DNA from 2 places in the Salinivibrio sp. VYel1 genome. Region 2 is predicted to be linked to the other one. Evidence: riboswitches for the same ligand, from Rfam matches in the RefSeq annotation. Region 2 holds a riboswitch; the other holds the start of a gene.
The links. Region 2 has a riboswitch for lysine ahead of lysC (lysine-sensitive aspartokinase 3). Riboswitches for the same ligand answer to the same signal wherever they lie in the genome.

Region 1: linked by a shared signal. The riboswitch ahead of EHW58_RS03560 (Na+/H+ antiporter NhaC family protein) and the one ahead of lysC (lysine-sensitive aspartokinase 3) in region 2 are both predicted to bind lysine.

Annotation. Positions count from the first base shown of each region.
Region 1 is NZ_RSAM01000002.1:206,800-214,226, forward strand. Features, by position in the region: gene EHW58_RS03550 (lytic transglycosylase domain-containing protein) at 1-552, shown strand, start outside; gene EHW58_RS03555 (H-NS family nucleoid-associated regulatory protein) at 604-1,029, opposite strand; lysine riboswitch at 1,302-1,483, shown strand; gene EHW58_RS03560 (Na+/H+ antiporter NhaC family protein) at 1,572-3,155, shown strand; gene EHW58_RS03565 (thymidine kinase) at 3,263-3,844, shown strand; gene cspD (cold shock domain-containing protein CspD) at 3,922-4,143, opposite strand; gene clpS (ATP-dependent Clp protease adapter ClpS) at 4,948-5,268, shown strand; gene clpA (ATP-dependent Clp protease ATP-binding subunit ClpA) at 5,314-7,427, shown strand, end outside.
Region 2 is NZ_RSAM01000014.1:78,976-86,402, forward strand. Features, by position in the region: gene uvrA (excinuclease ABC subunit UvrA) at 129-2,954, shown strand; gene EHW58_RS13305 (Wzy polymerase domain-containing protein) at 2,954-4,624, shown strand; gene EHW58_RS13310 (alanine--glyoxylate aminotransferase family protein) at 4,621-5,754, opposite strand; lysine riboswitch at 6,018-6,205, shown strand; gene lysC (lysine-sensitive aspartokinase 3) at 6,303-7,427, shown strand, end outside.

The DNA of each region.
Region 1 (7,427 bases), on a different contig from region 2:
GCCTTTGATGGTCGTCGAGAGGCCTTTTTTCGTAAAGAGACCATGGCTGCACTGAAGATATTACAGCAAGGGCACATTGCGCCAGAAGCGATGAAAGGCTCTTGGGCAGGGGCAATGGGCCAATGCCAGTTTATGCCAAGCTCGTTTATTAATTACGCGGTCGATGGCAATCAAGATGGTAAGAAAGACATTTGGCAAACAGAAGCCGATGTTTTTGCGTCTGCTGCGAATTACTTAAAAAAAGCCGGGTGGGATGATACTTATACATGGGGGCGGCAAGTACAGCTACCTGCAGGAATAGATCGTACTTTGCTTGGCACCGACAGTGATAAAGCACACTCATTGAGTGCCTGGCAGACGCGTGGTGTGCGCCGTTTGAATGGTCAGGCGCTACCCGCCGTCGATATCAATGCGTGGTTGATTCAGCCTGATGATGGTAAAGGCAGGGCTTATCTTGTTTATAATAATTATCAGAGTTTATTGAAATGGAATCGCTCGCACTACTTTGCGTTAGCGGTGAGCCATTTGGCAGACAGAATTAAATTTGGTTAAGGGATAAAAAAAAGAGGCTGAGCGCCTCTTTTTTTATGCGGGAATATGGACTTAGGCTTCTTGGCCTGGGATGAGGAAATCTTCCTGCTTAGCCGCACCGCTCTCAATCGCTTCGCGAATCACTTTCGGCATACGACCTTGGCCTGTCCAGGTTTTTTGTGAGCCATCTTCGCCCGTATATTGATATTTTGCTGGACGAGTCGCGCGTTTACCCGATGCTTTGCTCTTGGAAGCACCACCTAACAATGCCACGATTTCTTCTGGGTCAATACCGTCGGCTTCTAACATAGCACGGTATTTTTCTAACTTCTCTAAGCGCTCTTTTTCTTGCGCTTCAGCTTGGCGATCGATTTCTTTGCGCTCTTCAACAACCGTTTGTAATTTTTCTAAGGCTTCGTTCAGTTGCTCAGTAGACATCTCTTTTGCAACTGCGCGTAAGCTACGCAAATTGAGTAAGGCTTTCATTGCATCAGACATTATTGGTTCCTATTTGATTTATATGTTAATTGAAAGAATGATAGCAGTATAATTGAAATATACAATATGACCTATATTAATACGCCATATTGTTCATTAATTGCAAGTTAACCGCAAATTTGACTTTAATTCTATTGTCTTTTTTGAAACAGATGTCTAAAAAAATAGAAGATAAGACGCATTTTATTGGCATCGAGTAAGGTGGGGGTTAATCGACGTTTTTTCAACCATAAATAGTTGCGATAGTAAACACGTTGTGTAGAATGCACCACGCTTAACGTAGAGGTGCGTTGTTTATAAGTCGTGCGCAAGAGGGTGATACCGATGAGAGCGCATAAAAGGAAACAACGCCGAAGCCAATCAGGTCATCACACCGATTGAGCTGGGGCTGTTACCGAATAGGGGCAGCACTGCCATAGTACTTGGAAATACACTATGGAGCGCTACTGTATGTAGGAGGCAAGTTGTTTGCCGTGTGATACCACACCTTACCGTCTTCATTTCTGCAGTAGATCTCCAACCACCTGGTTGACACTGAGATCATGAACTTAACAGATTTTTCTTCATCCGCTTTATCACTGCTTCCCCCTTTATTGGCGCTAGGCCTCGCGATTGCCACACGACGGGTTTTATTGTCGTTGGGCATGGGAATCGTACTGGGTACTGTATTACTGACCGATTTTTCTTTCCTCTCTTCTGGACAGTACTTACTTGAGGTAATCACTGGGCTATTTATTGCTGATGGAGGCTTAAATAGCTGGAATTTAAGTATTCTCGCGTTTCTTATTTTACTCGGTATGATCACTGCGCTCCTGTCTCTTTCTGGAGGGACACGCGCGTTCGCCAATTGGGCGCAAAGCCGGATCAAGAGTAAACGTGGGGCGAAACTGCTCGCCGCTTTTCTCGGCGTATTTATATTTGTCGATGATTATTTCAACAGCTTAGCGGTGGGCGCCGTTTCTCGCCCCGTGACAGATAGATTTCACGTCTCTCGAGCGAAACTGGCTTACATCCTTGACTCCACGGCAGCCCCTATGTGTGTGATCACGCCAGCATCAAGCTGGGGAGCCTATATCATTACCGTGATTGGCTCGATTTTAGTGGCGCATGGTGTGACGGATTACACGGCTCTAGGGGCATTTGTCACCATGATCCCGATGAACTTTTACGCCATTTTTGCCTTGCTCTTAGTGTTTGCGGTGGTTTGGTTTCAACTGGATATTGGCCCGATGCGTCAGTTTGAATATCAGGCGAAAAAAGGCAGTCGATTGGGCGATGAAAGTGAAAACTGCGCTGATATCTGCGATGACTTAGGGATTGAAGAAAGTGATAAAGGCAGCGTGGCTGATTTGGTCGCCCCCATTATTATGCTAGTCGTGGCGACGGTGGGAGCGATGCTATATACCGGCGGGCAGGCCTTGGCCGCTGATGCACAATCCTTTTCTCTCCTCGGCGCGTTTGAAAATACCGATGTCGGCATGTCATTGCTGTGGGGTGGACTGGCGGGTTTAGCTGTGTCCTTAGTGATGACAGGTAAACAAGGTATTGCGGTATCAGATATTGCGAAAACCCTTTGGGTGGGCGCAAAGTCTATGTTTGGCGCGATCCTCATTCTGTTATTTGCTTGGTCAATTGGCCATATTATTGGTGACCTACAAACAGGCAAATATTTGTCGTCTTTAGTTGAGGGGAACTTACCGGCGCAACTCTTGCCTGTGGTGCTCTTCTTGTTGGCGGCAGTGATGGCCTTTGCAACAGGGACGTCGTGGGGGACGTTCGGTATTATGCTTCCTATCGCAGGCGATCTTGCCGCGGCGACAGAGATTGCTCTGATGCTACCTATGCTCTCAGCAGTATTGGCGGGGGCGGTATTTGGCGATCATTGTTCACCAATTTCTGATACCACTATCTTGTCTTCAACAGGGGCACGATGTGGACATATTGACCACGTCGCCACCCAGCTCCCTTATGCTATTGGCGGGGCGCTTGTCTCAACCGTAGGCTTCATGGTGTTAGGCTTTACCGCGTCACTTCTTTGGTCTTTGATGGCGACCGTGTTTGCGTTCGTTGCACTATGTGCTGGGTTAATGTGGCTTAAAAAGCGACCGTGTAAATTGGTCGGTTAATTATCTAGCCTCGCTTCGGCGGGGCTTTTCTTTTTCTGCTAGTGCGGTAGCATGCCTGTTTATTTAATCCAGCTCGCCCAAAACGGGCATTACGTGTAGAGACAGTTATGGCTCAGTTATACTTTTATTATTCGGCAATGAACGCGGGTAAGTCGACCACCTTGTTACAATCGGCCTTTAACTACCAAGAACGCGGTATGCAGCCTCTACTATTTACCGCCGCGATTGATAACCGCTATGGGGTCGGAAAAATTAGTTCTAGAATTGGCTTAGAAGCTGATGCCCACCTGTATGACAATCAGACGTCGCTATTCGAGCACGTTGCGACTATCTTGGCGCAAGAGAAAGTTGACTGTTTATTGATTGATGAGAGCCAATTTTTGACCAAACAGCAAGTCCTTGAGCTCACCGATGTGGTGGATAAGCTGCGGATCCCAGTATTGTGTTATGGATTAAGAACGGATTTTCGTGGTGAGCTGTTTGAAGGGTCGCAGTACTTGTTGGCGTGGGCTGATAAGCTCGTTGAACTGAAAACCGTTTGCCATTGTGGACGTAAAGCGAGTCGAGTTATTCGCCAAGATAGCGAGGGTAATGCCATTGCGGATGGTGATCAGGTGGTGATTGGGGGCAATGAACGTTATGTTTCTGTGTGTCGCCGCCACTACAAACAGATGCTTGGGTTACTCTAGACGGCATTGAGTTCGGTCAAACACAACAAAGGCGAGCGGTAAGCTCGCCTTTTCCATTTGGCCGACCGGATTCAGCGCTATTTAGCCGCTTCTTGATCGACTGGCACAATTTCACTGGCATGGTAGCCTTTTGGTCCTTCCTGAACCTCGTAGTTGACGGTTTGTCCCGCCTTTAATGTCTTATATCCGTCCATCTGGATGGTAGAATAGTGGGCAAACACATCGCCTTCTCCTTCTACCGGACAAATAAAGCCAAATCCTTTTGCATTGTTAAACCATTTTACTGTACCAGTTTCCATGCGACACATCCTTCTTGCATCAAACTTTGCATACCTGCGATAAACGCGTTCATTCCACCTCATCAATCCCGGCAGCGCGGCACTGTTGCCATCACTGATATGATTGAATAGAAGTGACATGGTTAGTTTACCTACCACATGTTTCACTTTAGTAGATACTTTTAGGCAGTCAAGTGTGGGGTATAACTTATAACAGTAATGTAATATCGAATCGAAAAAGTGTGAGGAAGTGGCAATTATTCATTCAACAACAGACATCTCAATTGCATAGTTTTTTAGATTTTACCCTGGATGTTTTCGCTATAAACCCGTGTGATTACAGTGATAGATGCGCTATTACAGGGCTGAACTATTACTTTTTATTCTAATAACTTGCTCTTTAGCCCTTAAGTGTTTGGATTGGCATGATCGCTACTGGCATTACGTAAGGAGTCTACCTGCTTAAAAATGATCATGGAGTGAATATTGTGAATCGAGATAGGCGTGTGCCTATTTCTCACCCGTCGCGCTTGATGCGATCCACCCACACGTTATTTGCTAGCCGGATTGCCTTGTTTTTTATGCATTTTGATGCAGTGAGCGATGACACGTTCGTGTCGCGCGCAGTGAACGAAATGCTGCGTCAGACACTATTACATAATGCAGTGCTTAACAATTGCTCAGGCAAACGGTGTTCGCAATGAAAAGGTTGCTGGAATACAATCTGTGGCTTAACTTTAAGTATAGGTGGACGGGAATCGTGGATGGCAGTAGTGCCCCGCCACATCACTTACCGAGACACCCTAACAATGCATTGAATGAGTTATGAGTAATTGGAACCAGTGGGGTTTGCCTGACGCAGAGGCCGAATCGTCAGAAAAAACCAAGTTGCAACCGCCATCAATGTACAAGGTGGTGCTAAATAATGATGACTATACTCCGATGGAGTTTGTTATCGATGTGCTCCAGACGTTTTTTGCCATGGATGTGGACAAAGCGACGCAAGTCATGCTGACGGTGCACTATGAAGGAAAAGCGGTCTGTGGCGTATTTACCGCCGAGGTCGCTGAAACGAAAGTGGCACAGGTAATGATGTATGCCAAAGAGCATGGCCATCCGCTACTGTGCACGATGGAGAAAGCTTAGCCGGCTCCATCACGCTTTAGCGCGGTTTTTGAGGGAGGTGCCTTTATGCTTAACAAAGAACTTGAAGCCAGTTTGAATGGCGCGTTTGCACGTGCGCGTGAAAAACGCCACGAATTCATGACGGTGGAGCACCTGCTTCTCGCGTTGATCGAAAATGCGGCCGCGCACGATGCGCTGGTCGCGTGCCGTGCAGATTTGGAGGCGCTGCGCAAAGAACTTGATGCGTTTATCGAACAAACCACGCCGCTGATCCCTGCGGACGATGAGTCGCGGGAAACGCAGCCAACGCTAAGCTTCCAGCGAGTACTCCAGCGGGCTGTTTTTCATGTGCAGTCATCCGGTCGTAGCGAAGTAAGCGGTGCGAACGTGTTGGTGGCCATCTTTAGCGAACAAGAGTCCCACGCCGCTTACCTGCTTAAAAAGAACGACGTGAGTCGCCTTGACGTGGTCAACTATATCTCCCATGGCACCACGAAAGATGAAGGCGACGATCTGCCAAGCAGTGACATGGGCGCCGATGAGGCCGGTGCGGAGCCGGGTGAAGACCGGTTGGAGAACTTCGCGACTAACCTTAATCAGCTCGCGCGTGTTGGCGGTATTGATCCGCTAATCGGTCGTGATAAGGAACTTGAGCGCACCATCCAGGTCCTGTGTCGCCGTCGTAAGAATAACCCCCTGTTGGTTGGCGAAGCCGGGGTCGGTAAGACGGCAATTGCAGAAGGGCTCGCATGGCGCATTGTCGAAGGGCAAGTGCCAGATGTAATCAAAGATTGCGTGATTTATTCGCTCGACATTGGGTCTCTATTAGCCGGGACCAAATACCGTGGTGACTTTGAGAAGCGCTTTAAATCGATCTTGAAGCAACTCGAAAAAGAAGATCATGCGGTGCTCTTTATCGACGAGATCCACACTATCATTGGCGCAGGTGCTGCCAGTGGTGGCCAGGTAGATGCCGCAAACTTAATTAAACCGCTATTGAGTAGCGGAAAGTTACGCTGTATCGGCTCGACGACCTACCAAGAGTATGGCTCTATCTTCGAAAAAGAGCGGGCACTGGCGCGCCGTTTCCAGAAAATCGACGTGATTGAGCCCTCTATTGATGACACCACTAAAATCTTGATGGGGCTGAAACCCAAATACGAAGCCCACCACGAAGTGCGTTATACAAATAAGGCCATTCGTGCTGCTGTGGAGCTGTCGGCGAAATACATTAATGAGCGTCATTTGCCAGACAAAGCGATCGATGTGATCGATGAGGCGGGGGCGCGGTGTCGTATGGCGCCAGCAAGCAAACGCAAGAAGACGGTCAATGTCCCTGATGTTGAGAGTATGATTGCGAAAATGGCGCGTATTCCTGAGAAGTCGATTTCTTCGTCAGATAAAGACGTGCTGCAGTCGCTGGATGACAAGCTGAAAATGTTGGTGTTTGGCCAAGATACCGCCATCACCGCGTTGTCTGAAGCGATCAAGTTAAGCCGCGCAGGACTGGGCGATGAGAATAAACCGGTCGGCTCTTTCTTGTTTGCCGGGCCTACCGGGGTCGGTAAAACCGAGGTCACGGTACAATTGGCCCGCGCGATGGGCATTGAGTTGCAGCGCTTTGACATGTCGGAGTACATGGAACGTCACACAGTGAGCCGCTTGATTGGTGCTCCCCCAGGCTATGTGGGATACGATCAGGGCGGGTTGCTGACCGATGCGGTGATCAAGCACCCATACAGTGTAGTGCTGCTTGATGAAATTGAGAAAGCACACCCAGACGTGTTCAACCTGTTGTTACAGGTGATGGATAATGGCACTTTGACGGACAACAACGGACGCAAAGCCGATTTCCGCAATGTTATCTTGGTGATGACGACCAATGCTGGCGTGGCCGAGACGGTGCGTAAGTCGATTGGCCTGATTCAGCAAGACCACAGTCATGATGCAATGTCCGAAATTAAGAAGGTGTTCTCGCCAGAGTTCCGTAACCGTTTGGACAACATCATCTGGTTTAATCACTTGGATGAGCAAGTTATCTTGCAAGTGGTGGATAAGTTCATTGTCGAGCTACAAGCTCAACTGGACGCCAAGGGCGTGTCGCTTGAGGTGACGTCAGAGGCTAAGCGCTGGCTAGCGGAAGAAGGCTATGACAAGGCAATGGGAGCACGGCCGATGGG
Region 2 (7,427 bases):
CGTCGGATCGCGCGTTTTTCCCCTTCGAGTAAAGGCTGTGTAAATATACAGCCTTTTTATTTGGTCATGGTCATGTCTGTGCCATACTAGGCGACCAACCAGTGAGCTGACTGAGTAGTAGGATAATAATGGACAATATCGACGTCAGAGGCGCGCGCACGCACAACCTCAAAAACATCAACCTCACCATCCCTCGTGATAAACTGATTGTGATCACCGGCCTATCTGGCTCGGGAAAATCATCGCTGGCCTTCGACACCCTATACGCCGAAGGCCAGCGCCGTTACGTTGAATCCTTGTCAGCGTATGCGCGCCAGTTTCTCTCCTTAATGGAAAAACCCGATGTTGACCATATCGAGGGGCTGTCACCTGCGATCTCGATAGAGCAAAAGTCCACCTCGCATAACCCGCGCTCAACGGTCGGCACCATCACTGAAGTGTATGACTACTTACGCTTACTGTATGCGCGAGTGGGCGAGCCACGCTGTCCCACTCATGATGTGACCTTAGCGGCTCAGACCGTTAGTCAGATGGTCGATAAAGTGCTTGCGCTGCCGGAAGGAAGCAAGCTGATGCTGCTCGCGCCGATCATTAAAAACCGTAAAGGGGAGCATGTTAAGACCCTTGAAAACCTCGCTGCGCAAGGGTTTATCCGTGCCCGAATCAATGGCGAAGTGTGCGATCTATCCGATCCGCCGACACTCGAGCTGCAGAAAAAGCATACCATTGAGGTGGTGGTCGATCGCTTTAAAGTCCGTGACGATCAACAACAACGCTTGGCGGAATCTTTTGAGACCGCGCTCGAGCTAACAGGCGGCAGCGCGGTGATCAGTTGGATGGACGGTGAAGGGGAAGAGATCATTTTTTCCGCCAACTTTGCCTGCCCACACTGCGGTTACAGCATGCAAGAGCTTGAGCCGCGCCTGTTCTCCTTTAATAACCCAGCTGGTGCCTGTGGTACCTGCGACGGCTTGGGGGTGCAACAGTATTTTGATCCTAAGCGCGTTCTCCAAAATCCAGCCGTCAGCCTCGCGGGTGGGGCGATCCGCGGCTGGGATCGGCGTAACTTTTATTACTTCCAAATGCTACGCTCGCTGTCTGAGCATTATGGCTTTGATTTGGAAACGCCGTGGCAGGATCTGTCGGGCACCGTTCAGGACATTCTCTTGTACGGTTCCGGCCCGAAAGAGATCGAGTTCAAATACGTCAACGATCGGGGCGATATTCGCGTACGTAAGCATCCCTTTGAGGGGATCCTCAATAACATGGAGCGTCGCTATCGCGACACCGAATCGAATGCTGTGCGCGATGAGCTTGCCAAATATATCGCCACCAAACCTTGTGCCAGCTGCGGTGGCTCACGCTTACGCCAAGAAGCTCGTCACGTGTTTATCGACGGCCACAATCTACCCGAGATTTGTGAGCTGAGCATTCAACAGGCGCTGGACTTCTTTGAACAACTGACCTTGACCGGGCAACGCGCTAAGATTGCCGAAAAAGTGATGAAAGAGATCCATGACCGGCTACGGTTTTTAGTCAATGTGGGGCTTAACTACCTGAATTTATCGCGCAGTGCCGATACCCTCTCTGGCGGTGAAGCACAGCGTATTCGACTGGCCAGCCAAATTGGCGCGGGCTTGGTGGGGGTCATGTACGTACTGGATGAGCCCTCTATTGGTCTGCACCAGCGTGACAATGCCCGCTTGCTCGATACCTTGGAGCATCTGCGCGATCTGGGGAACACTGTCATGGTGGTCGAGCATGATGAAGATGCCATTCGCGCGGCCGACTACATCATTGATATTGGCCCGGGGGCCGGGGCACATGGTGGTCAAATTGTTGCCGAAGGCAGTTTAGAGGACATACTCGCCAGTGCGTCGTCACTGACAGGTCAGTATCTAAGTGGAAAGCAAGCGATCGAGGTCCCCGCAAAGCGTATTGAGCGCGACCCAAACAAAATGTTAACGCTGAAAGGGGCGACGGGCAACAACCTGAAAAACGTTGATCTCCACCTACCTGTAGGACTCCTTACTTGCGTGACGGGGGTGTCAGGCTCAGGCAAGTCAACGCTTATCAATGACACCTTTTTTAAAGTGGCCCACCAGCAATTAAACGGCGCGACCACCGCCGAACCCGCGCCTTACGAGTCGATTGATGGGTTGGGACATTTCGACAAGGTGATCGATATTGATCAAAGCCCCATTGGCCGTACCCCACGCTCAAACCCAGCCACTTATACGGGGATCTTTACCCCGATCCGTGAGCTGTTTGCCGGTACCCAAGAGGCACGGGCACGCGGATATAAAGTGGGCCGTTTTAGCTTTAACGTGCGCGGCGGTCGCTGCGAAGCGTGCCAAGGTGATGGCGTGATCAAAGTGGAAATGCATTTCTTGCCCGATGTGTATGTACCTTGTGATGTGTGTAAAGGTAAACGTTATAACCGGGAAACATTGGAAGTACGCTATAAAGGCAAAACCATCGATGAAGTCCTTGAGATGACCGTCGAGGACGCGCGTGAGTTTTTCGACGCCGTGCCCGCTATCAAGCGTAAACTGCAAACATTGATGGATGTCGGCCTGAGCTATATTCGCCTTGGCCAAGCGGCCACCACCTTATCGGGGGGTGAAGCACAGCGGGTCAAGTTAGCACGAGAGCTGTCTAAGCGTGACACGGGTAAAACGCTTTACATCCTCGATGAACCAACCACAGGACTTCATTTCCATGATATTCAGCAACTGCTTAATGTCCTGCACCGCTTGCGCGAACAGGGCAACACTATCGTGGTGATTGAGCATAATCTGGATGTGATAAAGACCGCGGACTGGATCATCGACTTAGGGCCAGAGGGCGGTAATGGCGGCGGTGAAATCATCGCGCAAGGTACACCGGAAGCGATCGTGGATGTGCTGGGTAGCCACACAGCCCACTTCCTCAAACCTATGTTGGAGCGATAATGACCTCAGCGCTGCCGCAGAGTCGCGTGATACGAAAGCCGCTAACAACCCCATTTCTACTAACGTTAGCGGCCTTGTGGTTGATCTGCTTACCACTGTACTCGGTGTCTCTCCCGCTGGTTGGCATACGCCACCCTGCAGCGGCGCTTTCCTTGTTAACGCTCGCGTTCACCTTGGGGTTTGCCTGCTTAGAAGTCGTGCGTCAGCATACTTGGCGGGCAAGCCGACTGACCTGGATGCTTGGTTTGGCAACGGGCCTGGCGATTATTCCTTATTACTACCCACACGCTGAGGCACTCAATAGCGGCTATGCCATGGCCGCCTTGATACTTAGCCTCGGTTTCTTCTCCAGCCTTCAACAGTTTGTTTTTAACCATTCGCAGCGGCAAAAGCTACTCGGGGTATTTTTACTCGCCTCTTGGCTAGCGGTACTGTCGGTGTTGGGCAATCAATCACCACCGGGCATGGCGCCTTTTATGTTTAACAACTGGGTGCCTCACTTGCCCCCTGCGGTCACGCATACACTGCTACTTACAGGTCTCACCTTAGCGGCGTATATTCTCGCCAGAGAGCCGAGTGGCCGCTACCGCCATCCCATCAGCCAAAGCTTATTGGCCGTCACCCCTTTGGTTTTTATTCCAGTGTTAGCGATGCAAGGCCAGCCCCTGCTGCTGCTCTTTGCCTTGTGTGCCATCGTGTTACAGCAAGCCTATTTGAGTCGCTTTGCCTCCAGGCGCCAGCACAAAGCTTGGCTTGTGGCAGTCTGTCTCGGCGCGATCCTGGCGATATTTGCCCTCAGTGGTCAAGATAGTTGGCAATGGCTAAGCGACGGCGAGCGACGTGCGTTGGGTTTAGCGTGGCAACAATGGCAGACCACGCCCTTTTTCGGCGTGGGCATGGGGAATGGTAAGCAGGCCTTGCTGTTGCTTTCTGCTTCACAACCCGGCCACCTTGGTCCAGTGAACCTGCCGAGTGCACTGCTGTTTTGGCTGTTGGAAGGAGGCTTATTGATTGGATTGGGCTATGTGTTGGTGATCATGGCGCTCGGCGTCAGGATCCTTCGTGCTCCCTCAGGGACACGGCGGATCTTAATTGCTTTAGTGCTACCTCCGCTCACTGGACTGATGATCTATCCGGTAAGCGGCACCCAGTGGTTCAATGGGGTATTGTTACTCCTTTGGCTATACTGGCTTGATAACCTCACCAGCAAATATCGCCGCTACCCGGTACTCACTCATGGTTACAGCCAACGTGTAGCCAGTCGCACCGTGATCACTGCCCTCGTCATCACGACACTCGTGTGCCTGTCATCCGTATATTTGGCCAATCGTTATTTGCGCGACTCTTTACTCAGCTCGCAACGCTTTGCCTTATACCAGCAACATCCATGGTGGCAGCAAAAGCTCGCCCACGCACAACAAAGCCGTCACTTTCAGGCTAATTTAGCAACTCTGTCTGACACTGAGCGCCAGCAACATCTTAACCAATTATTGCGCCAAGTCGCACAACGACCACGCTTTGCTGGCTATCAGCATGCCTATCAAGTGGCCCTACAAATCGGTGACCGTCAGCGAGCTCGCGATATCCAGCAAGAAGCGCGTTACTTGTATCCAAACGCGGCGAAGGTATGGACAATCCGCCATACCCTACCGGATCATTCAACGCCCTAGCGCAATGCCTCTTCAAGGGCTTTAAGGCACAGGGCAATGTTCTCATCCCTTGCGCCGTAGCCCATTAAGCCGATTCGCCAGGCTTTACCCGCCAAATCACCGAGGCCAGCGCCAATTTCCAAGTTATAGGTGTGAAGTAAATGCTGGCGCACGGCGGCATCATCCACGCCCTCAGGAATATAAACGGCGTTAAGCTGGGGCAAACGATAAGGTTCATCGACCACAAAGCCAATCCCTAAATTGTCCAATCCCGCTTTCAAACGCTGATGCATGGTATCGTGGCGTTGCCACGCGTTCTCAATCCCTTCGTGATACAGTTTGAGCAGGGCTTCATGTAGGGCATATAAACTATTCACGGGTGCCGTGTGGTGGTAGCTACGTTTGCCGTCGCCGCTCCAATACCCCAGCACCAAACTTTGATCGAGAAACCAGCTTTGCACCTTGTGAGTCCGCGCCTGCATTTTTTCTACTGCACGGGGCGAGAATGTCACTGGCGACAAGCCCGGTACACACGACAAACATTTTTGACTGCCTGAATAGACTGCATCTAATTGCCACTCGTCCACCTTCAACGGCACGCCACCGAGTGAGGTCACCGCATCGACAATAGTGAGGCAGCCGTGTTCACGTGCCAAGGTGGCAAGGGCCTGTGCATCAGAGCAAGCGCCTGTGGACGTCTCCGCGTGGACAAATGCGACTATGCTAGCCTCCGGGTGCGCCTTCAAGGCCGCTTCAACCTTTTCAGGATTAACCGGAGCGCCCCAGGCATCATCAACCATGACCGCATGTGCGCCACAACGCTCCACGTTTTCTCGCATCCGGTCGCCAAACACGCCATTGCGACAGACGATCACTGTGTCGCCAGGCTCCACCAAATTGACAAAACAGGCTTCCATCCCCGCACTCCCGGGGGCAGAGACCGCAATGGTAAACGGATTGTCGGTTTGAAAAGCGTACTGCAGTAGCTGCTTGACCTCATCCATCATGCCAATGAATAAGGGGTCAAGATGCCCCAATGTCGGCTTGCTCAATGATTGCAGCACCGACGGGTAAATGTCAGAGGGCCCTGGCCCCATCAATGTGCGAGCGACGGGTTGAAAAGACTGAATATCGGAAATTGCACGAGCCATCACGAATCCTTGTTGTTGGTACCGAGGCTCACCGTTATAGCATATTTTTTCGCCATCCCCCTAGCCTCTGGCACATGAACTGTGTGATCGCTAGCGGCGATTTATGTTTCTTTTCAGTGCCGATAGGGCGCAATGGCCTCCTTTCCCTCGGTGAAAGCGGGGGCTGGGCAGTGCTCCCCCATCAAGAGCAAAAACACGGTTGACACCCTGCGACCACACCCGTAATGTTAAAACTGTTCATGCGGTCACCAACCCATGACTGAACATGCAGAAGAGGTGCATTTCTCAGGCAGTTATCAGGCGGAGCCCCACTCCTAAGCGTGATAACCAGGGGAGACAATGCCGAGGTGGCGTAAAATCGGGGTCGATACGCTGCCGGCCTTGAAGGCTGAATCCTTCAGGCTGTCACTTGTCATCCATATGGACAGACAGGTGGAGCGCTTCTGGCAGAATGCCTGCCGTTTGCTCTTCCTACCTTGTCGCGGTATTTATCGCGGTCACGATGTGACTTCTGATGTTCCCCACTGACTTTTGAATATATTGAATCAATGAGCACGAGCTCAAAAGGGGAAAAGGACGTGAACCCGTTACCATCAATTTCAGTCGCTAAGTTTGGCGGCACCAGTGTCGGGACGCTAGAGGCGATGCAGAAAAGCGCCGCGGTTATCGAGCAAAACCCGCAAACCCGTTTAATCGTGATCAGTGCGTGCGCCGGAGTGACCAATCATTTAGTCGCGCTCGCAAAAGGGATCAGCGACCCTGACGTGCGCCAAGCCAAGTTGGACGCCATTAATGCCACTCACCAAGCAATATTGCAGCAACTTCCTGATTGCCAAAACACGCAAGCAGCCGTCGAGCACTGGCATCTCGCCATTGCCGAGTATGCCGAAAAAGCGGCCATCATTCCTGACACAGCGCTAACGGATGCGTTAGTTGCCTGCGGCGAGCTGATCTCAACCCATATTTTCACCCATTTGCTCAACAGCCGAGGTATAACCGCTTTGAGAGTAGATGCGCGTGAATTGCTGCGCACCGACAGCCAGTTTGGCTGTGCCCAGCCTGACCCACAACAGACGCGAACACAGTGCCACGACCAATTGCTTCCGCATTTAGCCACACATCGAGTGGTCACCCAAGGGTTTATCGGCGCGGATGCCCACGGACAAACCACCACCTTAGGCCGTGGTGGTAGCGACTACAGTGCAGCACTGTTCGCCGAAGCCGTGGACGCAGAGAGTTTGGCCATTTGGACCGATGTGCCCGGGATTTATACCACCGACCCGCGGATTGCCGAACAAGCGCGCCCAATCAGTGAGATTAGTTTTAGCGAAGCCTCAGAAATGGCCACGTTTGGTGCCAAAATCCTGCACCCGTCCACCTTGCTGCCTGCAGTACGCCAACATATACCAGTGTTTGTCGGGGCCGCGAGAGCGCCTGAGCAAGGCGGCACCTGGATCCGCGAGCACGCGCACTCGGCACCGCTGTTTCGTGCCGTCGCCTTACGACGAAACCAAACCATGGTGACACTAACCAGCTTAAACATGTTCCATGCATATGGTTTTTTGGCCAAAGTATTTGAGGTTTTGGCACGATTTGAAATCTCGGTGGACTTGATCACCACCTCGGAGGTCAGTGTCGCTTTAACCCTTGATCAAACCAACACTCAGGGCGAC